DNA from 4 places in the Streptomyces sp. NPDC002176 genome. Region 3 is predicted to be linked to each of the others. Evidence: riboswitches for the same ligand, from Rfam matches in the RefSeq annotation. Region 3 holds a riboswitch; each other region holds the start of a gene.

Region 1 (7,440 bases), on a different contig from region 3:
ACGTCCTGTACATTTTTTACAGAAGCGGGGTCGTCAGTGGTCCCGTCGATCAGGAGGGGTGTGCCATGACCCGATCGAACGCCCGACATGTCCTGCCCGAGTTCACCGAGCGCGACGGAGGCGTCCGCCGCACGCTCGACCCGTACTCCAAGCTGTTCGAACACCGGATCGTGTTCCTGGGCACGCCGCTGGACGACACGGCGGCCACGGATGTGATCGCCCAGCTCATGCAGCTCGAACACGCCGCCCCGGACCGGGACATCACGCTGTACCTGAACTGCCCCGGCGGCGACTTCCACGCCATGACGGCGGTCTACGACACGATGCGCTACGTCGGCTGCGACGTGGGGACGTACTGCCTGGGCCAGGTCGCCTCGGTGGCCACCGTGCTGCTCGCGGCCGGTACGCCCGGCAAGCGGTTCGCGCTGCCCGGCTCGCGGGTGGTGCTGCGTCAGCCGGAGCTGACCGAGCCGGTGCAGGGGCAGCCCAGCGACCTGGAGATCAAGGCGGCGGAGCTGGTCAGGGCGCGGGAGCTGATGGAGGAGCTGCTCGTGCGGCACACCGGCCGGGACGCCGCCACCGTCACCGCGGATCTGGAGCGGGAGCGGGTGCTGGACGCCACCGGCGCCCTGGAGCACGGCCTGGTCGACGGCGTCGTACGCGACCGCAAGCAGCTGCCCGGCGCCCGGTGAGCGGGCCGTGCTGCCGGAGGAGCTGCCGCCGCTGCCCGCGCTGACCCGCGCCGAGGGCGAGCTGATCGACCGTTATCTGGAGGCGGCCGACCTGCTGGGCCGGATCAACCCGGCCCGGCACGGGGACACGTACCGGGCCCTCAGGGCGGCGCAGGCGCTGGTGCGCACGGCGGCCGCGCTCCGTGACGCGCTCGCGCTGATGCACGGGCGGGGCGAGGCGGAGCTGTACGGGCGCACGCTGGCACACGCGCTCCGGGTGCTGGACGGGGAGCGCCGGGCCGCGCGCGTCGCGCTCCCGCCCGATGACGTCGGCTGAGCCGGACACCGCCGTCGGCCGGACGGGGCACGGCGTGTCGTCCGCCGCGCCGAAACGGGCCGAACGTGCTACCGCCGACCGGTGTATCTCCGCGCCCGTTTCCGGACCCGCCGAGTTGCGCGCGGCGCGCCCGGCGGGCCGACGCGCGGCGATCGAATCCCAGGTCCGGGGCCATGCAGGGGAATTGACGGCGGCTCGGACATACCCCTGTCCACCCGAACGGGTGAGTGGTGAGTAACACCACAAACCCCCGGTTCCATTGGGATTTTCGGACAGGAGTGGGCCAAGATCCCTGTCTGACGACAAGACCCCGCCACAACGGCGGGGCGCATCCGGGCGGACGCCGAGTCCTGCCGCCACCCGGATGACCGGTCGACAGAAGTGCATCGGCAGGAGTGGAGGACCCGAGCAAGACGGGTCGCCGGGACGGATGTCCGCGAGACGCGGACGATCGTGCCGAGCAGCCCTTGGGGTGAAGCCGTGGTGACACGGCCGGGCAACTTCGCCAGCCCGAATCCGACAGGTCATCCTTCACAGGCGGCTGACGAAGGGTTGCGCATGACTGCGCTCAATCGTGTCCCGTCGCTGATGGCCCGGGCCGGTACGGCCTCGGCCCTCACCCTGGCCGCCGTGGGCGGCTCGATCATGGTGCCGGGACTGGCCACCGACGCCTCCGCCGCGACCACCGCGTCGAAGGCACTGAAGGTCGCCGCGTCCAAGAAGGGCGCCCCCTACCGCTACGGAGCCACCGGGCCGGGCCGCTTCGACTGCTCGGGCCTGACGCTGTACTCGTTCAAGAAGGCGGGCAAGAAGCTGCCGCGGACGGCCGCCCAGCAGTACAACAAGACGCACCACATCTCCTCGGGCCACCGCAAGGCCGGTGACCTGGTGTTCTTCCACTCGGGCTCCAGCGTCTACCACGTCGGCATCTACGCCGGTAAGGGCAAGATCTGGCACGCGCCGAAGTCCGGGGACGTGGTGCGGCTCCAGAAGATCTGGACCAAGAGCGTCTGGTACGGCCGGGTCAACTAGCGGCGCCGGAACACGGCTGGGGACGGCTTCCGCGGGCGTACACGCGCCCCGGAGCCGGTTCCTGGCCCCGCCGGGGCTCTCAGCGGGCCGGTGAGGGCTCCGGGCGGGCCGTGACGGTCAGCGGCCGGTCCGGGACGCTCCAGGGCAGCTCGACGAAGACGGTCTTGCCGCCCTCGCGGGTCGGCCGGACCCGGAGCTTGCCGCCGCACTCGACGGTGAGACACCGGATGATGGCCATGCCGCGCCCGTTGTCCTGGGCGACCGCCGCCGGGAGCCTCTTGGGCAGCCGCGGGTGGCTGTCCGTCACCCCGATGAGCAGCAGCTCGTCCCTGGCCAGCACGATGTCCACGGTGAAGGTGGGCGACTGGCCCAGGGTGTGCTGGACGGCGTTGGTGGCGAGTTCGGAGACGATGAGGCGCACCGTGTCGGCCACCTCGTCGTCCGAGGGCAGCCCCCAGCCCATCAGGGTGCCCACGACATAGGACCGGGCCGTGGAGACCGAGGCGGGATCGCTCGGCAGAGTGACGGATGCTTCCAGATGGTCTGCCATGGCGAAGTCGTCCCTTTCCCACGGGCGGCCCGCCGACCTCCCACACGCCGCGCGGCGACGCGGGGCGGAGGCTTCGGACACGGTCCCGCTCTGGTGCGTGCAGGTCACCCTGCCATCACGGGGCCGGTCCGGGGAACCAACCCCCCAGATACGCGGACATCTGTCGCTCAACGGGGTGAACTCTGCGACGTGCGCCCGTATTTGACGGGGTTTTTCCCGACCTCAGCTGGGCCGAACGGCGGTGATGACCCGAACGGCCCGTTCGATCTCCGCCCCGGACAGGTCCGCGCGGGCGGTCAGCCGCAGCCGGGAGACGCCGTCCGGGACCGACGGCGGGCGGAAACATCCCACCGACAGACCCTCGGCACGGCAGTCGGCGGCCCAGCGCACCGCGGCGTCGGCGGACGGCGCCCGTACGGAGACCACGGCCGCGTCCGGGCGGACCGCCGACAGACCCTCGGCGGTCAGCCGGGCGTGCAGTTCGGCGGCGACCTCCCGGACGCGCGCCGGGCGCTCCGGTTCGCGCCGGAGCAGCCGCAGCGCGGCGAGCGCCGCCCCCGCGGCGGCCGGGGCGAGTCCGGTGTCGAAGATGAACGTCCGCGCGGTGTTGACCAGATGGCCGATCACCCGCGCCGGGCCCAGCACCACCCCGCCCTGGCTGCCCAGCGACTTGGACAGCGTCGCGGTGACCACCACGTCGGCCGCGCCCGCGAGCCCGGCCGCGTGCGCCGCGCCCCGGCCGCCCTCCCCCAGCACGCCGAGCCCGTGGGCGTCGTCCACGACCAGCCCGGCCCCGTGCTCCCGGCAGACGTCGGCCAGTCGGCGCAGCGGGGCGGCGTCGCCGTCGACGGAGAACACCGTGTCGGAGACGGCGATCGCCTCGCCCCGGTGGGTCGCCAGCGCCTTGGCCACGGCCTCCGGGTCGGCGTGCCCGACGACCTGGGTGGTGCCGCGCGCCAGGCGGCAGCCGTCGATCAGGGAGGCGTGGTTGCCCGCGTCGGAGACGATCAGCGAGCCGTGCGGACCGAGCGCGGTGACGGCGGCCAGGTTGGCGGCGTACCCGGAGGACAGGACGAGGGCCGCCTCGAAGCCGCAGAACGCGGCGAGTTCGGCCTCCAGCCGGGCGTGCAGCTCGGTGGTGCCGGTGACGAGGCGCGAGCCGGTGGCGCCGCCGCCCCAGGTCCGGGCCGCGTCCGCCGCGCCCTCGACGACCTCCGGGTGGCGGGCCAGGCCCAGATAGTCGTTGCTCGCCAGATCCAGCAGGGGCGAGTCGGCGGGACGGGGGCGCAGGGTCCGCAGGAGTCCGGCGCGGCGGCGCGCCTCGGCCTGCTCGTCGATCCAGCCGAACGCCATGGCTCCTCCGGGCTTTCGCTCACACGGGTTGTATAGACACACGGGTTTTGTAGACAACAGACAGACACTAGCGGCGCGGAGAGCCGCCCATGATGTGGCAATACCCACACGGTGAACCCCGGTCGTTGTGCGAAGTCTCCTTGGCCCCGGGCGGTCGGGTAGGACAGGATCAAGCCTCATGGACCTGCTGAACACGCTGGTGGACAAGGGACTGCGGCGCGAGACGCCGACGCGCGAGGAAGCACTCGCCGTGCTCGCCACCTCCGACGACGACCTGCTCGATGTGGTGGCCGCGGCCGGCAAGGTGCGGCGGCACTGGTTCGGCCGCAGGGTGAAACTCAACTATCTGGTCAACCTCAAGTCGGGCCTGTGCCCGGAGGACTGCTCCTACTGCTCGCAGCGGCTGGGCTCCACCGCGGGCATCCTCAAGTACACCTGGCTGAAGCCCGACCAGGCGTCCGAGGCGGCGGCCGCCGGGCTCGCCGGGGGCGCCAAGCGGGTGTGCCTGGTGGCGTCCGGGCGCGGACCGACGGACCGGGACGTGGACCGGGTCTCCGACACCATCAAGGCCATCAAGGACCAGAACGAGGGCGTGGAGGTGTGCGCCTGCCTCGGCCTGCTCTCCGACGGCCAGGCGGAGCGGCTGCGCGCGGCGGGCGCCGACGCCTACAACCACAACCTCAACACCTCCGAGGCGACCTACGGCGAGATCACCACCACCCATACCTACGCCGACCGGGTGGACACGGTGCACAAGGCGCACGCGGCCGGTCTTTCCGCCTGCTCGGGGCTGATCGCGGGCATGGGTGAGCGCGACGAGGACCTGGTGGACGTGGTGTTCGCGCTGCGCGAGCTGGACCCGGACTCCGTGCCGGTGAACTTCCTGATCCCGTTCGAGGGCACCCCGCTGGCCAAGGAGTGGAACCTCACCCCGCAGCGCTGTATGCGCATCCTCGCCATGGTCCGCTTCGTCTGCCCGGACGTGGAGGTGCGGATCGCGGGCGGCCGTGAGGTGCACCTGCGCTCGCTCCAGCCGCTCGCGCTGCACCTGGCCAACTCGATCTTCCTCGGGGACTACCTGACCAGCGAGGGCCAGGCGGGCAAGGCCGACCTGGAGATGATCGCGGACGCCGGGTTCGAGGTGGAGGGCGCGGACGAGGTGACCCTGCCGGAACACCGGGCGGCGGCCGGTGGCGGCTGCGGCTCGCACGCGGCGGCGGGCGGGTGCGGTACGGACGCGGAGTCGGCCGGGTGCGGTTCGCACGCGGGGGGCGGCGTCTGCGGTACACCCGAGGCTTCCGCGCCCGCCGAGCCGCGCACCGATCTGGTCGCCGTGCGCCGCCGGGGTGCCGGGACGGACCTCGCGCCCAATGCCTGACCTGGATACGGCCGAGCTGCTGAAGCTGGACCGGCGGCATGTGTGGCATCCGTACGGTCCGATGCCGGGCCGCAGCGAACCGCTCGTCGTGGAGTCGGCGAGCGGGGTCCGGCTGCGGCTGGCGGACGGCGCGGAGCTGGTCGACGGGATGTCGTCCTGGTGGTCGGCGATCCACGGCTACCGCCACCCGGTGCTGGACGAGGCGGCGCGCGCGCAGTTGGGGCGGATGAGCCATGTGATGTTCGGCGGGCTTACCCATGAGCCCGCCGTACGGCTGGCGAAGCTCCTTGTCGACATGTCGCCCGAGGGTCTTGAGCATGTCTTCCTCGCGGACTCCGGCTCGGTGTCCGTCGAGGTGGCCGTCAAGATGTGCCTGCAGTACTGGCGTTCGCTCGGCCGTCCCGGCAAGCGGCGCCTGCTGACCTGGCGCGGCGGCTACCACGGCGACACCTGGCACCCGATGTCGGTCTGCGACCCGGAGGGCGGCATGCACGGGCTGTGGTCCGGCGCGCTGCCCCGCCAGGTCTTCGCGGACGCGCCGCCCGCCGCCTACGAGGAGGCGTACGCGGAGCATCTGCGGTCCATGATCGAGCGGCACGCGGACGAACTGGCCGCCGTGATCGTGGAGCCGGTGGTGCAGGGCGCGGGCGGGATGCGGTTCCACTCCCCCGCGTATCTGCGGGTGCTGCGCGAGGCGTGCGACGCGCACGACGTGCTGCTGGTGTTCGACGAGATCGCCACCGGCTTCGGGCGTACGGGCGCGCTGTTCGCGGCGGAACATGCCGCGATCTCGCCCGATGTGATGTGCGTGGGCAAGGCGCTGACCGGCGGTTATCTCACGCTGGCGGCGACCCTGTGCACCGCGCGGGTGGCCGACGGCATCTCGCGCGGCGAGGTGCCGGTGCTCGCGCACGGGCCGACCTTCATGGGCAACCCGCTGGCCGCGAGCGTGGCCTGCGCCTCGGTCGAGCTGCTGCTCGGGCAGGACTGGCGGGGCGAGGTGAAGCGGATCGAGACCGGTCTGCGGGAGGGTCTCGCCGAGGCCGCGGAGCTGCCCGGTGTCCGGGACGTACGCGTGCTGGGCGCCATCGGCGTGGTCCAGCTCGACCACGAGGTGGACATGGCGGCCGCGACGCGGGCCGCCGTGCGGGAGGGCGTGTGGCTGCGCCCCTTCCGCGACCTGGTCTACACGATGCCGCCGTACGTCACGGACGACGCGGACGTGGCACGGATCGCGCGCGCGGTGTGCGCCGCGGCGCGGGAGGGATGACATGCCGGTACTGGTGATCACGGGCACGGGCACGGAGATCGGCAAGACGATGGTGACGGCCGCCGTGGCGGCCGCCGCCCTCGCGTCGGGCCGCTCGGTGGCCGTCCTGAAGCCCGCACAGACAGGCGTACGCCCGGACGAACGCGGCGACGCCGACGAGGTGGCCCGCCTGGCGGGCCCGGTCACGGCCCGCGAACTGGCCCGCTACCCCGACCCGTTGGCCCCCGCCACGGCCGCCCGCCGGGCCGGTCTGCCCCCGGTGCGGCCGCAGGACGTGGCCGAGGCGGCGGCCAAACTGGCCACCGACCACGACCTGGTCCTGGTCGAGGGCGCGGGCGGCCTCCTGGTCCGCTTCGACCCGGAGGGCGGCACCCTGGCCGACGCGGCGTCCTTCCTGGGCGCCCCGGTCCTGCTGGTCGCCCCGGCGGGCCTGGGCACCCTCAACTCCACGGACCTCACGGCCCGCGAACTACGCTCCCGCGAGCTGGAGTTGACCGGCGTGGTGATCGGCTCCTGGCCGGCCTCCCCCGACCTCGCCACCCGCTGCAACGTCACCGACCTCCCGGAGGTGGCCGCAGCCCCCCTGCTGGGCGCACTCCCCCAGGGCACGGGCCTCCTGCCTCCGACGGAGTTCCGCACCCAGGCACCGTCCTGGCTGTCGCCCCGGCTGTGGGGGACGTGGGACCCGGACGGGTTCCGGGAGCGGGAGGGCGCGGAGTAGGGACGTACGGGCGCGGAGTAGGGACGTACGGATTCCCCCCTGCTTGCATCCACCGCTCCACCGATTGCCGAACATCGTTTCAGGTGTGGTTCGGGTCACACTAGGCTCGGCCATGGCCGAGGGATCGG
Region 2 (7,440 bases), on a different contig from region 3:
GGGTGCCTGATCAGGTGGCGGGCGGCCGCGATGACCTCGCGCAGGTTGTGCGGCGGCATGTTCGTCGCCATGCCGACCGCGATGCCGGAGGAGCCGTTGACCAGCAGGTTCGGGAAGGCGGCGGGGAGCGCGACCGGCTCCTGCTCCTGGCCGTCGTAGTTCGGCGTGAAGTCGACCGTGTCCTCGTCGATGGACTCGGTCATCAGGCTCGCCGCCGCGGCCATCCGGCACTCGGTGTACCGCATGGCGGCCGGCGGGTCGTCGTTGCCCAGGGAGCCGAAGTTGCCGTGGCCGTCGACCAGCGGGACGCGCATCGAGAAGGGCTGCGCCATGCGGACCAGCGCGTCGTAGATCGACGCGTCGCCGTGCGGGTGCAGCTTGCCCATGACCTCGCCGACCACGCGGGCGCACTTCACGTAGGCGCGCTCGGGGCGCAGGCCCATCTCGTTCATCTGGTAGACGATGCGGCGGTGCACCGGCTTCAGTCCGTCCCGGGCGTCCGGCAGGGCGCGCGAGTAGATGACCGAGTACGCGTATTCGAGGTAGGAGCCACGCATCTCGTCCACGACGTCGATGTCGAGGATCTTCTCCTCGAACGCGTCGTCGGGCGGCGGGGTCTTCGTGCTGCGGCGGGCCATCGCTGCCGGCTCCTTGCTGAAGGCGTGGGACGGATCGGACGCGGACCATTGTGGACCGGGGCACTGACAACGAGGGCCGCGACCCGGTCCGTACGGGTCCGCCCCCGGTGCTCGGCGGTCCCGCGGTCCGCCGCCGTACACCGGCCGGGGACCGCGCTCGCCATGAGCACGCCTGACGCAGGCTAGTCGATCCGCTGTGGGCGTACGTCGGGCGGGAACTCCGCCGGGCCCTCGCGCGGTTTGCATACAGTGGCAGGAACGGCAGGAAAACCGCGGTTTCTCTCGACCGCCACCGCTTGCGAAGGGACGTACATGCCCATGGGTCACACGACCACAGCCCAGGCAGGCTCCGGGGGCCTGACAGCGACCGAGCACCGCCTGGCCAACGGTCTGCGCGTGGTGCTCTCCGAGGACCACCTGACCCCGGTGGCGGCGGTCTGCCTCTGGTACGACGTCGGCTCCCGGCACGAGGTCGCGGGCCGCACCGGCCTCGCGCACCTCTTCGAGCACCTGATGTTCCAGGGCTCGGGCCAGGTCAAGGGCAACGGCCACTTCGAGCTGGTCCAGGGCGCCGGCGGTTCGCTCAACGGCACCACCAGCTTCGAACGCACCAACTACTTCGAGACGATGCCCGCCCATCAGCTCGAACTCGCCCTGTGGCTCGAGGCCGACCGCATGGGCTCGCTGCTGGCCGCGCTGGACGACGAGTCGATGGAGAACCAGCGCGACGTCGTCAAGAACGAGCGCCGCCAGCGCTACGACAACGTCCCCTACGGCACCGCCTTCGAGAAGCTGACCGCGATGGTCTATCCCGAGGGCCACCCCTACCACCACACCCCGATCGGCTCCATGGCCGACCTGGACGCGGCCACGCTGGAGGACGCCCGCGCGTTCTTCCGCACCTATTACGCGCCCAACAACGCGGTGCTCTCCGTGGTCGGCGACATCGACCCCGAGCAGACGCTGGCCTGGATCGAGAAGTACTTCGGCTCCATCCCCGGCCACGACGGCAAGGGCGCCCCGCGCGACGGCTCGCTGCCCGAGGTCATCGGGGACGAGCTGCGCGAGGTCGTCGTCGAGGAGGTCCCGGCGCGCGCCCTGATGGCCGCCTACCGGCTCCCGGAGGACGGCACGCGCGCGTCCGACGCGGCCGACCTCGCCCTCACCGTCCTCGGCGGCGGCGAGTCCTCCCGCCTCTACAACCGCCTGGTGCGCCGCGACCGTACGGCCGTCGCCGCCGGGTTCGGGCTGCTCCGGCTGTCCGGCGCGCCCTCGCTGGGCTGGCTGGACGTGAAGACCTCCGGCGACGTCGAGGTGCCGGTCATCGAGACCGCCATCGACGAGGAGCTGGCCCGCTTCGCGCAGGAGGGCCCCACCCCGGAGGAGATGGAGCGCGCCCAGGCCCAGTTGGAGCGCGAGTGGCTGGACCGGCTCGGCACGGTCGCGGGCCGCGCCGACGAACTGTGCCGGTACGCCGTCCTGTTCGGCGACCCGCAGCTCGCCCTGACCGCCGTGCGGCGCGTCCTCGACATCACTCCCGAAGAGGTCCGCGAGGTCGCGGCGGCCCGCCTGCGCCCGGACAACCGCGCCGTGCTCGTCTACGAGCCGAAGTCCCCGGAGGCGGTCGAGGACACCGACCTGCCCGACGACCCGGAGCACGAGGCCACCGTAGAGGCCGGCAACGACGACGAGGAGACGGCCAAGTGACCGAGCTCGCCCCCATGGAGTTCCACCCCCAGCCGCAGGCCGGTCAGGCCAAGCCGTGGGCGTTCCCGGCCCCCGAGCGCTCCACCCTGGACAACGGCCTGACCGTGCTGCGCTGCCACCGCCCCGGCCAGCAGGTCGTCGCCGTCGAGGTACTGCTCGACGCCCCCCTGGACGCCGAACCGGCCGGTCTCGACGGCGTCGCCACCCTGATGGCGCGCGCCTTCTCCGAGGGCACCGACAAGGACTCCGCCGAGGAGTTCGCCGCCGAACTGGAGCGCGCGGGCGCCACGCTGGACGCACACGCCGACCACCCCGGCGTCCGGCTCAGCCTGGAGGTGCCCGCCTCCCGCCTGGAGAAGGGCCTCACCCTGCTCGCGGACGCCCTGCGTGCCCCCGCCTTCGCGGAGAGCGAGATCGAGCGCCTGGTCCGCAACCGCCTGGACGAGATCCCGCACGAGCTGGCCAGCCCGGCCCGCCGTGCCGCGAAGGAGCTGTCCAAGGAGCTGTTCCCGTCCTCCGCGCGCATGTCCCGGCCGCGCCAGGGCACCGAGGAGACCGTCGAGAAGATCGACGCGGGCGCCGTCCGCGCCTTCTACGACCGCCATGTGCGCCCCGCCACCGCCACCGCGGTCGTCGTCGGCGACCTCGACGGCATCGACCTCGACGCGCTGCTCGCCGAGACCCTCGGCGCCTGGACCGGTACGCCCGGCCAGGCCCGCCCGGTGCCGCCGGTGACCGCCGACGACACCGGCCGTGTGGTCATCGTGGACCGGCCCGGCGCCGTGCAGACCCAGCTGCTCATCGGCCGGATCGGCTCCGACCGGCACGACCGCGTGTGGCCCGCCCAGGTGCTCGGCACCTACTGCCTCGGCGGCACCCTCACCTCCCGCCTGGACCGCGTCCTGCGCGAGGAGAAGGGCTACACCTACGGCGTGCGCTCCTTCGGCCAGGTGCTGCGCTCCGCCCCGGACGGCACCGGCGCCTCGATGCTCGCCATCAGCGGTTCCGTGGACACCCCGAACACCGGCCCCGCGCTCGCGGACCTGTGGACGGTGCTGCACACGCTGGCCGCCGAGGGGCTGACCGACGCCGAGCGGGACGTGGCCGTGCAGAACCTCGTCGGCGTGGCCCCGCTGAAGTACGAGACGGCCGCCGCCGTCGCGGGCACCCTCGCGGACCAGGTCGAGCAGCATCTGCCGGACGACTTCCAGGCGGAGCTGTACCGCACGCTCGCCGCCACCGGCACTGTGGAGGCCACGGCCGCCGTGGTGAACGCCTTCCCGGCCGACCGGCTGGTCACGGTCCTGGTGGGCGACGCCGCCCAGATCAAGGAGCCCGTCGAGGCGCTGGGCATCGGCGAGGTCAAGGTGGTCTCGGCCGAGTAGCCGACGCGAGCTTGCGCGTGTGGGCCCTGATGGCACATGAGTCGTCAGGGTCCACACGTGTGTTCGGGAGTGTGCTCGAACAGCGGTCACCAAATGTCCGGATTGAGGCGGAGGTTACCCCTCTGGCGTGTGGGATGCGCTACAAAAGTCCGGACCCGTTTGAAGATCCGCTCCCGTCCCCTTTAGCTTCTTCCGGGCTGTTCGTCAGGCAGTGCGCCGCGCCCGCGGCACCGGACAGTCATCGCCGAGTCCCCCGTAGGGGGAGCCGGGGACCCACCGCAGTCCCTGGGGTGAATCGGGCGCCCGCGCGCATGCGAGGGCGGCCGTAGGAGACCTTCCTGCTCCGAACCCGTCAGCTAACCCGGTAGGCGAGAGGGAAGGAAAGGAACAGCCTGCTCATGGCGTTCATGTGCGCCTCCGGGAAGCACCGCAAGCCCGGTCGGGTCAAGCGCACCACCGCGACCGCGGCCGGTGTGGCGGCCCTCACCACCGGTGTCGTCGGCACCCTCGCGGCCTCCCCGGCACTCGCCGCGGACAACTCCGTCGAGAACACCGGCCTCACCCCCGTCATCGCCGTCAGCGACACCCTCGCCGACGAGATCGCCGCGCAGGCCACCGCGCAGAAGGCGGCCGCCGAGCGCAAGGCCGCCGAGGAGGCCGCCGAGCGGGCCGCCGCCGAGCGGGCCCGCGAGGCCAAGGAGCGCGCCGCCCGCGACGCCGCGCGCAAGCTTCTCAACTCCTTCGTCATGCCGATCACCGGCTCCTACGTCTCCACCGCCTACCAGTCCTCCAGCTCCCTGTGGTCGTCCGGTTCGCACACCGGCATCGACTTCCACGCCGCCAGCGGCACCACGGTCCACGCGGCCGGTGCCGGGACCGTGGTCTCCACCGGCTGGGGCGGCGCGTACGGCAACGAGATCGTGATCAAGATGGCCGACGGCATGTACACCCAGTACGGCCATCTGTCGTCCATCGGCGTCAGCGTGGGCCAGCGGGTCGTCCCCGGCCAGCAGATCGCCCTGTCCGGCGCCACCGGCAACGTCACCGGCCCGCATCTGCACTTCGAGGCGCGCACCGGCCCCGACTACGGGTCCGACATCGACCCCGTCGCCTACCTCCGCAAGCACGGCGTGAACGTCTGACCCTCTCCTGCGAAAAGCCCCGGCCCACCCGGCCGGGGCTTTTCGCTGCCCGCTTTCCTCCGGGTGCTGTCCAAAAAATAGCCATGGATTCCGGTCCGCCATCGGAAATCTCCGCGCATTGCCATAGAGTCACGGAACAAGCGCGGTCGTCGGCGTTTCACGGGCATTAAGGCGGAGGTGGGTCATGCGTATTCCGGCGCACTCGGTGTGCACGGCGATCCGGGACGACATCGTCGCCGGGGTCCACGAGCGCGGCGCCCGGCTGACCGAGGAGGTCCTCGCCCGCCGCTATGGCGTCTCCCGCGTCCCCGTCCGCGAGGCGCTGCGCACCCTGGAGGCCGAGGGCTTCGTCGTGACCCGGCGGCACGCGGGCGCCTGCGTGGCCGAGCCCACCGAGCAGGAGGCCGCCGACCTGCTGGAGATGCGTCTGCTGCTGGAGCCGCTCGGTGCCGCGCGGGCCGCCCAGCGGCGCACCGAGGCCCATCTGAAGGTGCTGCGCGGCCTGGTCAGACTGGGTCAGGAGCGGGCGCGGCTCGGCAACAGCGACGACCTGCGCGCGCTGGACGGCTGGTTCCACGAGACGCTCGCCCAGGCGTGCGGCAGCCACGCGCTGACCTCGGCGCTCACCCAGCTCCGCCACAAGATCGCCTGGATGTACACCGTGGACGGCCCGGCCAGCCCCCCGGAGACCTGGGCGGAACACGGCGCGATCGTCGACGCGGTGGCACGCGGCGACGCCGAACGCGCGCGGGCGGTCACCGCGCTCCACACCGAGCGCGCGACCCTCGCCCACCGACCGCGCACCCCCACCCGGCACCCGCAACATGCTGTAAACACAGCGGGACTCCGGAATTAACACGGGCGCTGTATACAAAGAGGGATATTCGCGTGCCGGGCAATTGCGCTGCCCTTTTTCCGACGTGCCGCCATTCACCGACGGCGCGCTTTTCGTGGTGCCGGAATTCCCCGCGTCGATAGCGCGTCTTCGAAATGAGTGGGGGTGCATCTCTCGCCGCCTCCGGCGGGGTCTCGCAAGGTCATGAGGCGTTGTCGAGGCGGTGCCGCAGCTCGTCGTCCAGCTCCAAATCCAGGGCGCCGAGGCACTCGTCGAGCTGGTCCACCGAACTGACGCCGAGCACCGGCAGCACCGGCGGGTCGCCGCGCAGCAGCCAGGCGAGGACCACCTGGTTCCGCGTCGCGCCCAACTCGTTCGCCACGTCAGCCAGCACCGCCAGCCGACGCCTGCTGTCCTCGTGGTCGTACTGCTCGGGCAGGGGCCGGTCGGAGCGGGTGTACGCGCCGGACAGCAGCACCGAGTAGCCGAGCACGGTCAGGTCGGGCTCTTCGCGCGCGTAGTCGAGCAGCTCGTCGCTGATGTGCGGGTTCGCGCCGAACTCGGCGCCCGGCCGCGGCCGTAGGTAGGTGTGGCGCTGCTGGACGCAGGCGAAGCCGGGCAGCCCCGCGCTCCTGGCGATCTCACGGGCATGGGCGACGCGCCAGGCGGCGTGGTTGCTGCACCCGGTGACCCGGACCAGGCCGTCGGTCACCAACGACGCGAAGGTGGCCACGGTGTCTTCCAACGGTGTGCGCCGGTCCTCGATGTGGGCGAAGTAGACATCGAGGTGGTCGGTGCCCAGGCGGCTCATGCTGGCCTCGGCCTGGGCCCGGACCACTTTGTGGGACAGCCCTTCCGCGTGCTGCGGCCAGGTGGCGCCCGGCGGGTCGGGCAGCGCTCCTACCTTGGTGGCCAGTACGACCCGGTCCCTGGCCCGCCGGGACGCCAGCCACCGGCCCAACAGCTCCTCGCTCTCCGCACCGGTGCCGCCAGGCACCCAGAACGCGTAGGTGTTGGCGGTGTCGATGAACGTGCCGCCTGCGTCGGTGAACCGGTCGAGGATGGCGAACGCCCGCCGTTCGTCGACCGTCGTGCCGAAGTGCATGGTGCCCAGGCACAGCGCACTCACGCCGAGCCTCGACCCGCCGCCGTCGGACAAGGTCCGCTGTTCCATGTGAACCTCCTGTTGGTGATCGCGGATGACGCTAACGGCGATTGGCTCGGCCCTACGATCCATTCGCATGGAGGAATCCCGGACCAATCTCGCGTGGGGCGCGCTGCTCGACCTCCCGGGGGCGGGCGCGAAGCACGAGCGGCTGACCCGCGCGCTGCGGGCGGCGGTCCGCTCCGGGCGGCTGCCCGCGGGCAGTGCGCTGCCGCCGAGCCGCACCCTCGCCGCCGACCTGGGCTGTTCCCGCTGGGTCGTCACCCAGGCGTACGCGCAACTGGTGGCTGAGGGGTACCTGGACGCGCGGGTCGGGTCGGCCACCAGGGTGCGCTGGACTCCCGACACGGTGCCGGAGCCGCCGGAGGCCGACCGACCGCCGACACCACAGGCCCAGTTCGACCTGACCCCGGGCCTGCCGGATCTACGGGCGTTCCCGCGCGCCCGGTGGGGTGAGGCGGTCCGCGACCAGGCGCGCCGGGTGCCGTTCGCCGACCTGGGTTTCCCCCCGCCGGGCGGACACCCCGAGCTTCGCCGGGTCCTGGCCGACCACCTGCGCCGCTCCCGG
Region 3 (7,440 bases):
GCCGTACCTCAACGGCATGCTCCAGGGTGCCTGCGAGGTCGTCGTGGCGGTCGGCGGACCCGAGGTCTCCGTCGCGGCGGAGGCGGCGCCGAAGTACGGCAAGACCGACTTCGTACTGGTCGGCGGCGGGCACTCCGGGGACAACGTCTCGGTGGTCCGCACCGGCGCCGGGCTGCGGGCCGACGTGGCCGACGCGATCGAGCGGGCGGTCGACGCGAAGAGCTAGGGGCGTCTCGGCGATTACGCCGGTGCGCGACGCGGGAATCACCGGCGGCGGTGCCCGAACTCGTGGTGAATCGTTGGTCCAATGGGTTGGCCGGAGCAGTACGGCTGCCTAACATCGATCACCGCAAGACTTTGTGCACCGTCGCACAATCTCCTCAGGAGGTTCCCCTTGCTCCGCCGCCGTCGCACCACGCTGGTCCTCACCGCCGCGATCGCCGCCGCGGCCCCGCTCCTGACCGCCTGCGGCAACGACGCGCATCCCGGCGCCGCGGCCGTCGTCGGCGGGCAGCGGATCACCGTGTCGCAGCTGGAGGACCGGGTGAAGGAGGTGCGGGCGGCGCAGCGGGCCGAGGTGTCCGACCAGGCCCAGTACCAGCAGGTCCTGGCCTCCACCGGCAGCCTCACCCGCGACACCCTGCACAACATGGTCCTGGACCGGGTACTGCACCGCGCCGCACGCGACCAGGGCGTCACGGTCACCCGCAAGGAGGTCCAGCGGATGCGCGCCGACCTGCAGAAGCAGGCGGGCGGCAGCAAGCAGCTCCAGGCCGCCTGGCTGCAGAAGTACGGCATCGCCCCCGAGCGCCTCGACGACAACCTCGGCCTCCAGATCGAGGCGCAGAAGCTCGCCGCCAAGCTGGGCACCGACACCAGCCAGCCCCCGTTCTGGGACGCCCTGTCCCAGGCGTCGAAGAAGCTCCACATCGACGTGAACCCGCGCTACGGCGCCTGGGACGTGGCCAAGAGCAGCCGGGTCGACGCCCGTACGCCCTGGCTGCGGGACGGCTCGGCGACCCAGAGCGCCTGACCGGACGCGTACGCCCGGCGCGGGCCGTGTGACCTGCTGGTTCCCGGCCCGCGCGGCGCGTCGGGCATACGATCACAGGACTCTCCCCTCCCTGTGGATAACTTGACCCGTCCTTCCGCGTCCTGGGTTACGTTCGGATCGTGAACGCAATCAGCCCCGAAACCGCCCCTGGCCGCATCGTCCTGCTCACCACCAGCCACCGCGTCGCCCCCGGCCTGCTGTCCTGGCCCGCCTGGCAGGCGCTGCGTACCGCCGACGCCGTGCTGTGCGCGGACGGCGCCCATCCGCAGGTGCCGTATCTGCGTGAGGCCGGCATAGCGGTGTCGGAGGCGTCCCCCACCGCCGAGGAGCTGGTCGACGCCTGCGCGGGCGACCGGACCGTGGTCGTCGTCGCCACCGGCGAGGGGGAGCCCGCCCTCACCGACGGCCTCGCCCGGCTCGCCGGGTCCGGTCGGGTGCGGATGCCCGAACTGGAGCTGCTCCCCGCCTCCTACGACCTGCCCGGCGCCCGCCTCCTCGACCTCGTCCAGGTCATGGACCGCATCCGCGCCGAATGCCCCTGGTCCTCCCGGCAGACCCACGAGGGCCTCGCCAAGTACGGCATCGAGGAGGCGTACGAACTGATCGAGGCGATCGAGGCCGGAGACCGGGAGGAGCTGCGGGAGGAGCTGGGCGATGTGCTGCTCCAGGTCGTCTTCCACTCCCGCATCGCCGAGGAGGACCCGGACGCGCCCTTCTCCATCGACGACGTCGCCGGGGGCATCGTCCGCAAGCTGATCCACCGCCACCCCCATGTCTTCGGCGAGGAGGAGGCCGAGACACCCGAGGACGTCAAGGTCCACTGGCTGCGCACCAAGGCCGAGGAGAAGCAGCGCAGCTCGGTGACGGAAGGCGTTCCCCTCGGGCAGCCCGGCCTCGCCCTCGCCGCCAAGCTGGCCTCCCGCGTCCGCACCGCCGACCTTGACGTCCCCCTGCCCCAGGGCGACGGCATCGGGTACGAGTTGCTGGACCTGGCCGCCCGCGCCGAGGAAGCGGGCGTCGACCCGGAAGCGGCCCTGCGAGCGGCGGCCCGCGTCTACCGGGACGCGATACGCACAGCCGAGGGCGCACCCGCGCCGGAGGACGACACCGAGTAGCCCGGACAGGAGACCCAGGAGAAAGGACGACACCGAGTAGCCCGGACAGGAGACCCAGGAGAAAGGAGCCGACCCGCCCTCACCCCGGCCCGCCGGATACCGTCGGGGAGTGACCCACCCGCACCGCCCCACCCCCGACGACCCCACCCCCGGAGCCCCCGCCGGACCACCCACCGAGGCCCCCGCCCCGGACCTCTTCACCTGGGAGTTCGCCGCCGACCCCTACCCCGCCTACGCCTGGCTCCGGGAGCACGCTCCCGTGCGCTGGACCAAGCTGCCCAGCGGGGTGGACGCGTGGCTGGTCACCCGGTACGCGGACGCCAAGCAGGCCCTGGCCGACCAGCGGCTCAGCAAGAACCCGGCCCACCACGCCGAGACCGCGCAGGCCAAGGGCAAGACCGGCATCCCCGGTGAGCGCAAGGCCGACCTGATGACCCACCTGCTGAACATCGACCCGCCGGACCACACCCGGCTGCGCCGCCTGGTCAGCAAGGCGTTCACCCCGCGCCGGGTCGCCGAGTTCGCGGGCCGGGTGCAGGAGCTGACGGACGACCTCATCGACCGGTTCGCCGAGCAGGGCTCGGCCGACCTCATCCACGAGTTCGCCTTCCCGCTCCCCATCTACGCCATCTGCGACCTGCTCGGCGTCCCCCGCGAGGACCAGGACGACTTCCGGGACTGGGCGGGCATGATGATCCGGCACGGCGGCGGGCCGAGGGGCGGGGTGGCGCGTTCGGTGAAGAAGATGCGCGGCTATCTCGCGGACCTCATCCACCGCAAGCGCCAGGCACTCCCCGCCGAGCCCGCGCCCGGCGAGGACCTGATCTCGGCGCTCATCCGAGCCTCCGACCACGGCGAGCACCTCACCGAGAACGAGGCCGCCGCGATGGCCTTCATCCTGCTCTTCGCGGGCTTCGAGACCACCGTCAACCTCATCGGCAACGGCACCTACGCCCTGCTCACCCACCCCGAGGAGCGCCGCAGGCTCGAGCTCTCGCTGGCGGCGGGGGAGACCGGACTGCTCCAGACCGGAGTGGAGGAACTGCTCCGCTACGACGGCCCGGTGGAGCTGGCGACCTGGCGTTATGCCACCGAGCCGCTCACCATCGGCGGCCAGGACATCGCGGCCGGGGACCCGGTGCTGGTGGTCCTCGCGGCGGCGGACCGCGACCCGGAGCGGTTCGCCGACCCTGACCTGCTGGACCTCGGCCGCCGCGACAACCAGCACCTGGGGTACGGGCACGGCATCCACTACTGCGTGGGCGCCCCGCTCGCCCGGCTGGAAGGCCAGACCGCGCTGGCCACCCTGCTCACCCGGCTCCCGGATCTGCGGCTGGCGGCCGATCCGGCCGAACTCCGCTGGCGCGGCGGGCTGATCATGCGTGGACTGCGCACGCTGCCGGTGGAGTTCACACCGGTTGGTCCCAGTCGTGAAAACACACATGACGGACGTTCAACTATGTGATCTTCACGTGATCTGTGCGGCATGAACTTGTGACAAGCGATCGTCTGCCGCTACGTTCACCCATCAGTGTGGCGCCGAGCACCAGTTGCCACGCCGTACTGCTGTCGCACGAAAGGCAACCGCATGCTCTCCGGGAACGGTAGGCACCGTCGACCCCGCCAGGCTCCGGCGCTCCTCGTCGCGGCCGGCGTGACCACGTCCGCCATCGCCATCCCGCTCCTCGGGGCGGCGAGCGCGAACGCGGCCGACGGCACCACCTGGGACAAGGTCGCCGAGTGCGAGAGCGGTGGCTCCTGGAGCGCCGACACCGGCAACGGTTACTACGGCGGCCTCCAGATATCCCAGGACGACTGGGACAAGTACGGCGGCACGCAGTACGCGGCCAGCGCCGACCAGGCCAGCCGTTCGCAGCAGATCTCGGTGGCCGAGAAGATCCTCGCCGAGCAGGGCACCACCCACTGGGCCACCTGCGCCCTGCTCGCCGGACTGACCTCCGACTCCGCCTCGGTGGACGTCGACACGGGCGTCAGCGAGTCCCCGTCCGCCGACCAGGGCGGCTCGGACAGCGGTGCCGACCAGTCGAGCGAGGCTCCCGAAGCGGGCGCTTCGTCCGATGGTTCCGACTCGTCCGGACTGGGGGATTCGTCCCCGTCGTCCGACTCCTCCGCCAAGGAGACCGGCAAGCCGTCCGCGAGCGCCGACGAGACGGCCGGTTCCGGCCACTCCGGCAAGGACACCGACACCTCCCGCTCCGGCGGCTCCGCGCCCGCCGCGTCCGACGGCGGCTACAAGGGCGGCGGTTCGGCCCCCAGTGCCCCGGCCGCCAAGGAGTCGGACGACTCGTGGGAGACCGGCGGCTCCTGGAGCCTGGTCGACACCGGCGACCTCGGCGGCGGTGGCCGTCACCGGGGTGGTAGCGCCGAGGAGAGCGTGACGGAAGGTCAGCACGCGGCCGCCACGGGCCGCCACGCCACCGCCTCCCCGAGCGGCTACACCGTCCGCGACGGTGACACGCTCGGCTCCATCGCCGACTCCCTTGACGTGGCGGGCGGCTGGGAGGCCCTGTACGCCGCGAACAAGCAGGCCATCGGCTCGGACCCGAACCATGTCGACCCGGGGCAGACCCTGAAGCTGCCGGGCGAATAGGGCCAACAGGCTTCATGTAGCGGCATTTGACGCCCCGCTATCCTCTTATATGTCCTATTTGGCGAAAGTGTGGGATGACTCTCAGAAGACCTGATCGTTTTTGAAATTCGCCGCGAGGCGTGTCTACGGTCGGGACCGCTCGTCACCACGAGCACCCGTGGCCGCAACGCCGAATCCTGCCAGCGGCCGTCGGGGACAATCGTCGCGTCAAGCGCCGTAGGCAGGAGCGGGGGACCCAAGGTAGGTGCCCGAACCGGTGATTGACGCCGGGACGGGCTTGGGGTGGAGCCACGCCTTCCGGAAGTACCAGGGAGGGGTGGCCGGGCAACTCAACCGGCCCGAACCCGACAGCTCACCTCGCAGGCGTCGGTGAGGGGATCGATCCATGCTGTTCTCCAGCAAGGGCAAGCGCCGTCGCCCGTCCAAGACCGTCCGTGTCCTCGCGCTCGCCGGTGTCGCCGGTGCGGCCGTCGCGGGCCCGGTGATGGCGTCGGGCAGCGCGTCCGCCGCCACCGGTTCCGAGTGGGACGCCGTCGCCCAGTGCGAGTCGGGCGGCAACTGGTCCATCAACACCGGCAACGGGTACTACGGCGGTCTGCAGTTCTCCGCCTCCACGTGGGCCGCGTACGGCGGTACGCAGTACGCCGCCACCGCCGACAAGGCGAGCAAGGAACAGCAGATCACCGTCGCCGAGAAGGTGCTCTCCGCCCAGGGCAAGGGTGCCTGGCCGGTTTGCGGCACGGGCCTGTCCAGCACGCCGTACAGCGGCTCGGCCGCCCCGGCTCCCTCCACGGACACCAAGACGGAGGACAAGGCCGCGGCCGACACCTCCGACCGCACCTCCGACGACCAGGCCGCGTCCCGCTCCACCGAGCGCCCGGACGCGAGCAAGACCGTCACCACCCCGACCGGTGACAAGGTCAAGAAGGGCGATGGCGAGTACAAGGTGGTCAAGGGCGACACGCTCAGCTCCATCGCCACGAAGCACAAGGTCGACGGCGGCTGGAAGAAGCTGTACGACCTGAACAAGGACATCGTCGAGAAGGCCGACTTCATCTTCCCCGGCCAGATGCTGCACCTGAAGTAACCGCGACCCGCTCACGGGGTCGGCCCCCAGCCCGATCGGCCCCTGAGCTTCCGGTCCTTCCACGGACCCCCGCCCCGGCGCGCTTCCCCCGCGCGCCGGGGCGGTGCGCGTTCCGCCCCCGGCCCGCCTGTTGCCCAGAACCCTTTGTTCCGGGCCTGAACAATAGGTACGGTCTCCCTGCACCACCCCGTCCACGAGGCGGTCGGTCGATGGCCGGCACCCCTGGGACGGTTAGGCTCTAGACGCAAGGCATGCCATCCGGCGCGCCCCGCACTCATCGCGTCACATCCACGAAGGAGATGCTCGTGCCGTCCATCGACGTTGTTGTAGCTCGGGAAATCCTGGACTCCCGAGGCAACCCCACGGTCGAGGTCGAGGTCGGCCTCGACGACGGCAGCACGGGTCGTGCCGCCGTCCCGTCCGGCGCCTCCACCGGTGCCTTCGAGGCCATCGAGCTGCGTGACGGTGACCCGAACCGCTACCAGGGCAAGGGTGTCGAGAAGGCCGTCCTCGCCGTCATCGAGCAGATCGGCCCGGAGCTGGTCGGCTACGACGCCACCGAGCAGCGCCTGATCGACCAGGCCATGTTCGACCTGGACGCCACCGACAACAAGGGCTCGCTCGGCGCCAACGCCATCCTCGGCGTCTCCCTCGCCGTCGCCCACGCCGCCTCCGAGGCCAGCGACCTGCCGCTGTTCCGCTACCTGGGCGGCCCCAACGCGCACCTGCTCCCGGTGCCGATGATGAACATCCTGAACGGCGGCTCGCACGCCGACTCCAACGTGGACATCCAGGAGTTCATGATCGCCCCGATCGGCGCGGAGTCCTTCTCCGAGGCCGTCCGCTGGGGCGCCGAGGTCTACCACACCCTCAAGAAGGTCCTGAAGAACAAGGGCCTCGCCACCGGCCTCGGCGACGAGGGCGGCTTCGCCCCGAACCTCGGCTCCAACCGTGAGGCCCTCGACCTCATCCTCGAGGCCATCAAGGAAGCCGGTTACACCCCCGGCGAGCAGATCGCCCTCGCGCTCGACGTCGCCGCCTCCGAGTTCTACAAGGACGGCAAGTACCTCTTCGAGGGCAAGGAGCGCTCCGCCGCCGAGATGACGGAGTACTACGAGGAGCTGGTCGCGGCCTACCCGCTGGTCTCCATCGAGGACCCGCTGTTCGAGGACGACTGGGCGGGCTGGAAGGTCCTCACCGACCGCATCGGCGACAAGGTGCAGATCGTCGGCGACGACCTCTTCGTCACCAACCCCGAGCGCCTCGCCCGCGGCATCGAGGAGGGCATCGCCAACGCCCTGCTGGTCAAGGTCAACCAGATCGGCTCGCTGACCGAGACCCTGGACGCCGTCGAGATGGCCCAGCGCAACGGCTACAAGTGCATGATGTCCCACCGCTCCGGCGAGACCGAGGACGTCACCATCGCCGACCTGGCCGTCGCCACCAACTGCGGCCAGATCAAGACCGGTGCCCCGGCCCGCTCCGAGCGCGTCGCCAAGTACAACCAGCTGCTGCGCATCGAGGAGATCCTCGACGACGCCGCGGTCTACGCGGGCCGCAGCGCCTTCCCGCG
Region 4 (7,440 bases), on a different contig from region 3:
AGGTCACCACGTCGCCGTCCTCCAGGAACGCCCGCTTGCCGTCGGGGAGTTCGAGCGGATCACGCCCGTTCCAGGTCAGCTCCAGCAGCGAGCCGCGCTGCCGCTCCTCGGGGCCGCTGACCGTGCCGGAGGCGTACAGGTCGCCGGTGCGCAGCGAGGCGCCGTTCACCGTGAGGTGGGCGAGCTGCTGGGCGCCGGTCCAGTACATGGTGGAGAAGGGCGGCTCGGCCACCACCTCGCCGTTGATCGCGACCGAGATCCGCAGGTCGTAGCCGCCGGGCTCGACGCCGGGGGCCGAGTCGTCGAGGTAGGGCAGCAGCGGATGGGTGCGCTCGGGCGGGGCCACCCGCGCTTCCTCCAGCGCGGCCAGCGGGGTGATCCACGCCGAGACGGAGGTGGCGAAGGACTTGCCGAGGAACGGGCCGAGCGGGACGTACTCCCACGCCTGGATGTCCCGCGCCGACCAGTCGTTGAGCAGGCAGAGCCCGAAGACGTGGTCCCGGAACCCGGTCAGCGGGACCGGGGTGCCCTGCGCGGAGGGCACGCCCACCACGAAGCCGACCTCCGCCTCGATGTCCAGCCGGATGGAGGGCCCGAAGACCGGTGCCGGGTCGGCGGGGGCCTTGCGCTGGCCGGAGGGGCGGACGACATCGGTGCCGGAGACCACGATCGTGCCCGCCCGGCCGTGGTAACCGATGGGCAGGTGCTTCCAGTTGGGGGTGAGCGGGTCGGGGGAGTCGGGGCGGAAGATCTGGCCGACGTTCCGGGCGTGGTGCTCGGAGGCGTAGAAGTCGACGTAGTCGGCGACCTCGAAGGGCAGGTGCAGGGTGACCTGCGCCAGCTCATGGAAAAGAGGCTCCACGGCGTCCCGGTGCGCGGGCAGCGTGACCCACGCGGTGAGCGCCGCGCGGACCTCGGCCCAGACGGCGGGCCCGGCGGCCAGCAGCGGGTTGAGGGTCGGCGCGGTGAGCAGGTCCGCGTGCGGGAAGTCCAGCGCGGTGGCGGCGGCTCCCGCGTCCAGGACATGGTCGCCGAGCCGGACACCGACCCGGCGATCGGCGCCGTCGGTGCTGCCGGAGGGCGAGAACACGCCATAGGGCAGGTTGTGCGGTCCGAAGGGGTCGCCCTCGGGAACGTCGAACGGTGGCACGGGGGGCATGGGGTGCTGCCTCACTCTCATCCGCTTCGGCCTGGGTTGATGATCCATGGCGTCGGGCCACACGTTACGGCCGGAGGTGGTGTGTTGGGCAGGGTGCGGGGGCTGCTCCGGGCCGTGTCTAAAGAGTTCGCAATGTCCGAGTAGTGCTTGTCGGAGGGATGTGTTCCGGCTTAGCGTCCTTCGGGGGACACGGACGGGGTGGGTCCGGTCCAAAAGGGGGACACGTGGGGGGACCCGTGGCCGGAAGCCGCTTCGGCGTGCCGTTCGAGGCGGACCGTGAAGTGCCCGGCCTGATAGTGAAGTTCGGCGGCTATCCGCTGCACCACGGCGGCGTCGGCGCGATCCGCAGCCTCGGCCGGCTGGGTGTGCCGATGTACGCCATCACCGAGGACCCGTACACACCGGCCGCCGCGTCCCGTTATCTGGAGCGGGCGTTCGTCTGGCCGACGACCGGCGCGGAGGAACCGGCCCACCTGGTCGAGGGGTTACGGAGGATCGGCCGCCGCATCGGCCGTCCGGCCGTTTTGATCCCGACCGACGAGGAGGCGGCCGTCCTCATCGCCGAGCACCAGGACGAGCTGTCCGGCGCCTTCCTGTTCCCGCGCGTCGACGCGACCCTGCCGAGGCGGCTGGCCAGCAAGCAGGGGCTGCACGAACTGTGCCAGGAGCACGGCCTCGCCACCCCGACGACCGTCTTCCCGCGCTCGCACGACGAGATCGTGGCCTTCGCGGACCAGGCGCTGTTCCCGGTGGTGGCCAAGAACCGTGAGGCATTCGTCCGGCGCAGCCGCCCCGCCGTGGGCGGCACCACCCGGATCGGCACCCGCGCCGGACTGCTCGCCCTCGCCCGCGATTGGGGCGACGACCCCGGCGTGATCCTCCAGGAGTATCTGCCGAGGGAGGCGGCCGAGGACTGGATCGTGCACGCCTGCTTCGACACGGACGCGAACCCGCTCGCCGTCTTCACCGGCGTCAAGGTCCGCTCCTGGCCCCCGCACGCGGGCATGACCGCCCACGCGTACGTCGTCGACAACCCCGAACTCGCCGACCTGGCCACGAGGTTCGTGAAACAGCTCGGCTTCGCCGGGGTCGTCGACCTCGACCTGCGCTTCGACCGCCGCGACGGCCAGTACAAGCTGCTGGACTTCAACCCCCGGATGGGCGCCCAGTTCCGGCTCTTCGAGAGCGAGTCGGGCGTGGACGTCGTACGGGCCCTGCATCTGGACCTCACCGGCCGGGCCGTCCCCGAGGGCGAGCAGCGGGCCGGGCGCAGGTTCGTCGTGGAGAACATCGACCTGCCCGCCCTGCTCGCCTACCGGCGCAGCGGCTACACCACCCCGTCCGCCCCGGCGCGGGCCGAGGGCACGGAGCTGGCGTGGTTCGCGGGCGACGACCCGATGCCGTTCCTCACGATGCTCGCCCGCTTCGGCCGCCCCGGCGCGAAGCACCTCTACCAGCTCTGGCGGACCAGCCGCCGGGGCGGCGGCACCCCGCAGTCCACGAAGTAGGCAAGGCCACGCACGTGGCGCACCGCGTCCTGGGAGGGACTTCGTGATCCGACCGGTTGCAGTCATCGGGGCCGGGCCGTACGGCCTGTCCACCGCCGCCCACCTGCGGGCGCGCGGCATCCCCGTACGCGTCTTCGGCGACCCCATGGTCAGCTGGCGCGACCACATGCCGGAGGGGATGCTGCTGAAATCCACCCCGGCCGCCTCGAACTTCGACTGCCCGCAGCCCGGCCACACGCTCGCCGACTACTGCGACGCGGCGGGCGTCCGGCGCCTGGTCACCGACGAGGACATCGTCCCGGCGGAGACCTTCATCGGGTACGGGGAGTGGTTCCAGCGGCGGCTGGTGCCGGATCTGGAGCAGGTCCGGGTGGTGTCGGTGGAGCGGGGGCGGCCCGGCGGGTTCGAGCTGAAGCTCGACTCGGGGGAGCAGTTCGCGGCGCGCGCCGTGGTGGTCGCCACCGGGCTCTCCGGCTTCGCCCACCTGCCCGCCGAGCTGGCCGGGGCGGCGCTCGGCGGGCCCGCGCTGGTCTCGCACAGCTCCCAGCACCATGACCTCGGCCGGTTCGCGGGCAAGGAGCTGATCGTCGTCGGCGCCGGACAGTCCGCGCTGGAGACCGCCGCCCTGGCCGCCGAGGCGGGCGCGAAGGTGCGGGTCGTCTCGCGCGGCCGGGGGAAGGTCGCCTTCGGCGCGCCGCCCTGGAAGCAGCCCCGGTTCCGGCCCGAGTCGCCGTTCGGCCGCGCCTGGTCGCTGTGGGCGCTCAGCTACCACGCCGACCCCTACCGCTTCCTGCCCGAGGCCACCCGGCACCTGCTGGTCCGCCGGGTGCTCGGTCCGCTCGGCGCCTGGTGGCTGCGGGACCGCTTCGAGGGCCGGGTGCGGGTGACGGAGGTGGCGCGGGTGGCGTCCGCCGAGGCGGTGGACGGCGCGCCCGTGCTCACCGTGCGTACCCACGGCGGCCGCACCGACCGGCTCACCGCCGACCACGTCATCGCGGCCACCGGCTACCGGGTCGACCTGGGCGCGCTGGACTTCCTCGGCCCCGGCCTGCGCACCGGCCTCGCGGCCACCCGGGGCGCTCCCCGCCTCGGCCCCGGCTACGTCTCCTCGCTGCCCGGCCTGTACTTCACCGGTCTGCCCGCGGCGGCGTCGTACGGGCCGGTGATGCGCTTCGTGTGCGGCACGGAATTCGCCTCCCCGCGGCTGGCGAGGCACCTGGCGGCGGCACACGGCGCGCGGAGCTGATGGGTACGTCAACTCCGGTGCGCGCGGGGTGAGTCGGGGGGACCCGTGATCCGTATTCTCTGATCATGGCCGCACCCTCCGCTCCCTCCCCGCGCTCCCGTCCCTCGCTCATCGCCACCGACCTGGACGGGACGCTGCTGCGCGGCGACGACACGTTCTCCGCCAGGTCGCTCGCCGCGCTCGCGGAGGCGGCCCGCGCCGGTGCCCGGCACCTGGTGGTCACGGGCCGCCCCGCGCCCCGCGTACGCCCCCTGCTGGCCGCGCTCGGCGGCACGGGGCTCGCGGTGTGCGCGCAGGGCGCCCAGGTCTACGACGCCGCGACCCACACCCTGCTGTGGTCGGTCCGGCTGGACCGGGAGCTGGCCGAGACCGCGCTCGGCAAGATCGAGGCGGAGGTGGGCCAGGTGCATGCGGCCGTCGACCAGGACGGCGTGGACGGGCTCACCCTGATCGAGCCCGGCTACCGGATGCCGCACCCGACCCTGCCCGCCGTACCGGTGGAGCGGCGCGCGGAGCTGTGGCGCGCACCGATCAGCAAGGTGCTGCTGCGCCACCCCGGCCTGTCCGACGACGAACTGGCGGCCACGGCCCGCTCGGTCGTCGGCTCGCTGGCCACGGTCACCATGTCGGGCCCCGGCACGGTCGAGCTGCAGCCGTGCGGGATCACCAAGGCGACCGGTCTCGCGCTGGCCGCCGAGCGCCTGGGCCGCGCCCGCCGGGACACGGTGGCCTTCGGCGACATGCCGAACGACATCCCGATGTTCCAGTGGGCGGCGCACGGCGTCGCCATGGCGGGCGCCCACCCGGAGCTGAAGGCGGTGGCCGACGAGGTCACCCTCTCCAACGAGGACGACGGGGTGGCCGTCGTCCTGGAGCGTCTCTTCGCCCGGTGACACGGGCGGCCCCCGCCGTACGCGCGAGGCGTGCGACGGGGGCGCGGTGCGACGGTTGTACCGGCTTAGTACGGGCCGTTGACGTTGTCGATCGAGCCGTAGCGGTGGAACGCGTAGTTGCAGGCGGCGGTGATGTTGGCGACCGGGTTGTACGGGTCGAAGGAGGTGCCGGCCACGTGGTACGTGGCGAAGGTGGGGTCGATCACCTGGAGCAGGCCCTTGGACGGGGTGCCCTTGATGGCGTTGATGTCCCAGTTGTTGATGGCCAGCGGGTTGCCCGAGGACTCGCGCATCACGTTGCGGTGGATGCCGTTGTAGGTGCCCGGGATGCCCTTCTCGGCCATGATCGCCAGGGACTGGCGGATCCAGCCGTCCAGGTTGTTCGGGTACACGGTGGAGGCGGCGGCGGGCTTGGCGGCCGGGGCGGCGGAGGCGCTGGTGGCGCCGATGAGGGGGAGCGCGAACATCGCGGCACCGGTACCGGTGACGGCGAGCGTGCGGACGATGCGCTTGGTGCGGGCACGGCGCGGCTGAGCAACAGCAGACATGTCGAAGTTCCTCTCCGTCGCCTGCGAGGTGAGCTGTCGGGTTCGGGCGGGGAGGTGCCCGGCCGCGTCGTCCCCGGTGCCCGTCGGACACCGGGGACGATTTCGGCTTCACCCCGAGCCGTCCCGGCGCGACATGGGTCGCACCGGTCCGGCGGCTTACCTGGGTCCCCCGCTCCTGCCGTACGAATGAGTTCGTGAGTGGGTGTGTCAGACGCGGCAGGATTCGGCGTTCGCCTGACAGGGCGGGAACGTATGCGACCGCACATGTCCGGAACAAGTACCGGATTCACCCGAAGTACTAGTTGACCTTGGTCTGTCCCAAATGGCCTACTTGATCCTTTGCGGTCGCCAACCCTCAACTTCCGTACCGGGCACGGTGAGAAGGGGGTGAGAGGGGGGTTCGCGGGGGTAGGCGCGGAAGAGCGGCCCGCGTGAGCCAACTCACGGAATCGCAAAATACGCAAAATCAGACATGGGGGATTATGTGCATTTGGGCCGTCTGTGGGTATTAGGGAGTGTCGGTCCCGTCGGGGCGGAACCTCTGGGGCACTCCCGTTCGTTGGACCGGCATGACCCCCGGAGTGCCGGATCGTCCGACCGACTCCCCTCATATCGACCCTTGTCCATCCATCCAGGACATGCCGGACGAAAACCGATACCTCGTGAGCTGGACCGGTGGGTGCGATCGGTGATCCAAAGAGGACCGGATACGCTGACTTGACTGATGGCAGCGACCTATCGACAAGCCGTGAAGTCGCCAGCAGACACCAGCAGACAGGAGAACCTCGTGACCGTCGTCGGGCCGTTCGGGCTGAGCGTGCGGGACCAGGCACTGGAAGCCGATGTCCAGGCCGGACTGGCGGCTGTCGAGGCGGGCCTGCTAGAGGCCACCAAGAGCGAGGTCCCCTTCATCACCGGCTCCGCCCAGCACCTGGTGCGGGCCGGGGGCAAGCGGTTCCGTCCGCTGCTCGTGCTGCTGTCCGCCCAGTTCGGCGACCGGCACGCCCCGCGCATCGTGCCCTCCGCCGTCGTCGTCGAGCTGACCCACCTGGCCACGCTCTACCACGACGACGTCATGGACGAGGCGGCCGTGCGGCGCGGCGTGGACAGCGCCAACACCCGCTGGGGCAACTCCGTCGCGGTGCTCACCGGTGACTTCCTCTTCGCCCGCGCCACGCAGATACTCGCCGATCTCGGCCCCGAGGCCGTCCGCGTCCAGGCCCTCGCCTTCGAGCGCCTCGTCACCGGCCAGATACTGGAGACCGCGGGTCCCCAGGACGGCCGCGACCCCGTCGAGCACTACCTCGACGTGCTCTCCGGCAAGACCGGCTCCCTGGTCGCCGTGTCCTGCCGGTTCGGCGCCATGATGTCCGGCGCCGACGAGAGCGTCGTCGACGTGCTCACCCAGTACGGCGAGCGCCTCGGCGTCGCCTTCCAGCTCGCCGACGACGTGCTGGACATCGCCTCCGACTCCGACGAGTCCGGCAAGACCCCCGGCACCGACCTGCGCGAGGGCGTGCCCACGCTGCCCGTGCTGCGGCTGCGCGAGCGCGCCGCCCGGCTCGGCGAGCCCGCCGACCTCGCGCTGTGCGAGCTGCTGGACTCCGACCTCACCGACGACGCCCGGCTCGCCCAGGCGCTCACCGCGCTGCGCGCCCACCCCGCGCTGGACCAGGCCCGCCGCGACGCGGTGCGGTACGCGGAGGAGGCCCGCGCCGCGCTCGCCCCGCTGAAGGACTGCACGGCGAAGACGGCGCTGATCGAGCTGTGCGACGCCGTGGTGCACCGGGCCGGCTAGGACGTGCCGCTGCCCGACCCCTACGGGTCGGCGCGGGCGTCCGGTGCGTACGTCATACCGCAGGCGTACGCCGAGTTGGCTCCGTGGGCTGACGTTTGAGGACTGCCGAATTGGTCTGATGGGAACCAGGGAAACCACCACTCCTCACCGATCCGGGTGAGAATGGCGGCTCAGGTGGAACCCATAGAGCGCAGCCGCCGCCGACGACGGAGGTAAGGCAGACATGGCACCGTACGAATCCGACCACGCGACCGGCACCGGCCCCGACGAGGACCCGCGTACCGGCCG

The links. A riboswitch is a leader RNA that binds a small molecule or an ion and turns the genes downstream of it on or off. The one in region 3 is predicted to bind cyclic di-AMP.
Region 1: it holds a riboswitch for cyclic di-AMP, as region 3 does, so the genes downstream of both, ACI2LY_RS22195 (C40 family peptidase) here and ACI2LY_RS27625 (transglycosylase family protein) in region 3, are expected to answer to the same signal.
Region 2: it holds a riboswitch for cyclic di-AMP, as region 3 does, so the genes downstream of both, ACI2LY_RS07775 (M23 family metallopeptidase) here and ACI2LY_RS27625 (transglycosylase family protein) in region 3, are expected to answer to the same signal.
Region 4: it holds a riboswitch for cyclic di-AMP, as region 3 does, so the genes downstream of both, ACI2LY_RS13220 (transglycosylase SLT domain-containing protein) here and ACI2LY_RS27625 (transglycosylase family protein) in region 3, are expected to answer to the same signal.

Annotation. Positions count from the first base shown of each region.
Region 1 covers NZ_JBJDQW010000004.1:659,453-666,892, forward strand. Annotated here, with positions in the region: gene ACI2LY_RS22185 (ATP-dependent Clp protease proteolytic subunit) at 66-692, shown strand; gene ACI2LY_RS22190 (hypothetical protein) at 700-1,008, shown strand; cyclic di-AMP (ydaO/yuaA leader) riboswitch at 1,350-1,563, shown strand; gene ACI2LY_RS22195 (C40 family peptidase) at 1,567-2,040, shown strand; gene ACI2LY_RS22200 (ATP-binding protein) at 2,120-2,590, opposite strand; gene ACI2LY_RS22205 (8-amino-7-oxononanoate synthase) at 2,813-3,943, opposite strand; gene bioB (biotin synthase BioB) at 4,122-5,321, shown strand; gene ACI2LY_RS22215 (adenosylmethionine--8-amino-7-oxononanoate transaminase) at 5,314-6,591, shown strand; gene bioD (dethiobiotin synthase) at 6,593-7,312, shown strand.
Region 2 covers NZ_JBJDQW010000001.1:1,725,472-1,732,911, reverse strand. Annotated here, with positions in the region: gene ACI2LY_RS07790 (DNA topoisomerase (ATP-hydrolyzing) subunit A) at 1-638, opposite strand, end outside; gene ACI2LY_RS07785 (M16 family metallopeptidase) at 951-2,345, shown strand; gene ACI2LY_RS07780 (M16 family metallopeptidase) at 2,342-3,730, shown strand; cyclic di-AMP (ydaO/yuaA leader) riboswitch at 3,963-4,116, shown strand; gene ACI2LY_RS07775 (M23 family metallopeptidase) at 4,129-4,872, shown strand; gene ACI2LY_RS07770 (GntR family transcriptional regulator) at 5,057-5,728, shown strand; gene ACI2LY_RS07765 (aldo/keto reductase) at 5,910-6,881, opposite strand; gene ACI2LY_RS07760 (PLP-dependent aminotransferase family protein) at 6,949-7,440, shown strand, end outside.
Region 3 covers NZ_JBJDQW010000006.1:430,209-437,648, forward strand. Annotated here, with positions in the region: gene ACI2LY_RS27600 (hypothetical protein) at 1-226, shown strand, start outside; gene ACI2LY_RS27605 (SurA N-terminal domain-containing protein) at 395-1,033, shown strand; gene ACI2LY_RS27610 (nucleoside triphosphate pyrophosphohydrolase) at 1,174-2,169, shown strand; gene ACI2LY_RS27615 (cytochrome P450) at 2,279-3,634, shown strand; gene ACI2LY_RS27620 (transglycosylase family protein) at 3,758-4,780, shown strand; cyclic di-AMP (ydaO/yuaA leader) riboswitch at 4,983-5,161, shown strand; gene ACI2LY_RS27625 (transglycosylase family protein) at 5,166-5,867, shown strand; gene eno (phosphopyruvate hydratase) at 6,173-7,440, shown strand, end outside.
Region 4 covers NZ_JBJDQW010000002.1:1,065,597-1,073,036, reverse strand. Annotated here, with positions in the region: gene fahA (fumarylacetoacetase) at 1-1,150, opposite strand, end outside; gene ACI2LY_RS13235 (ATP-grasp domain-containing protein) at 1,417-2,667, shown strand; gene ACI2LY_RS13230 (NAD(P)-binding domain-containing protein) at 2,711-3,913, shown strand; gene ACI2LY_RS13225 (HAD family hydrolase) at 3,979-4,806, shown strand; gene ACI2LY_RS13220 (transglycosylase SLT domain-containing protein) at 4,872-5,354, opposite strand; cyclic di-AMP (ydaO/yuaA leader) riboswitch at 5,358-5,593, opposite strand; gene ACI2LY_RS13215 (polyprenyl synthetase family protein) at 6,142-7,152, shown strand; gene ACI2LY_RS13210 (outer membrane lipoprotein carrier protein LolA) at 7,376-7,440, shown strand, end outside.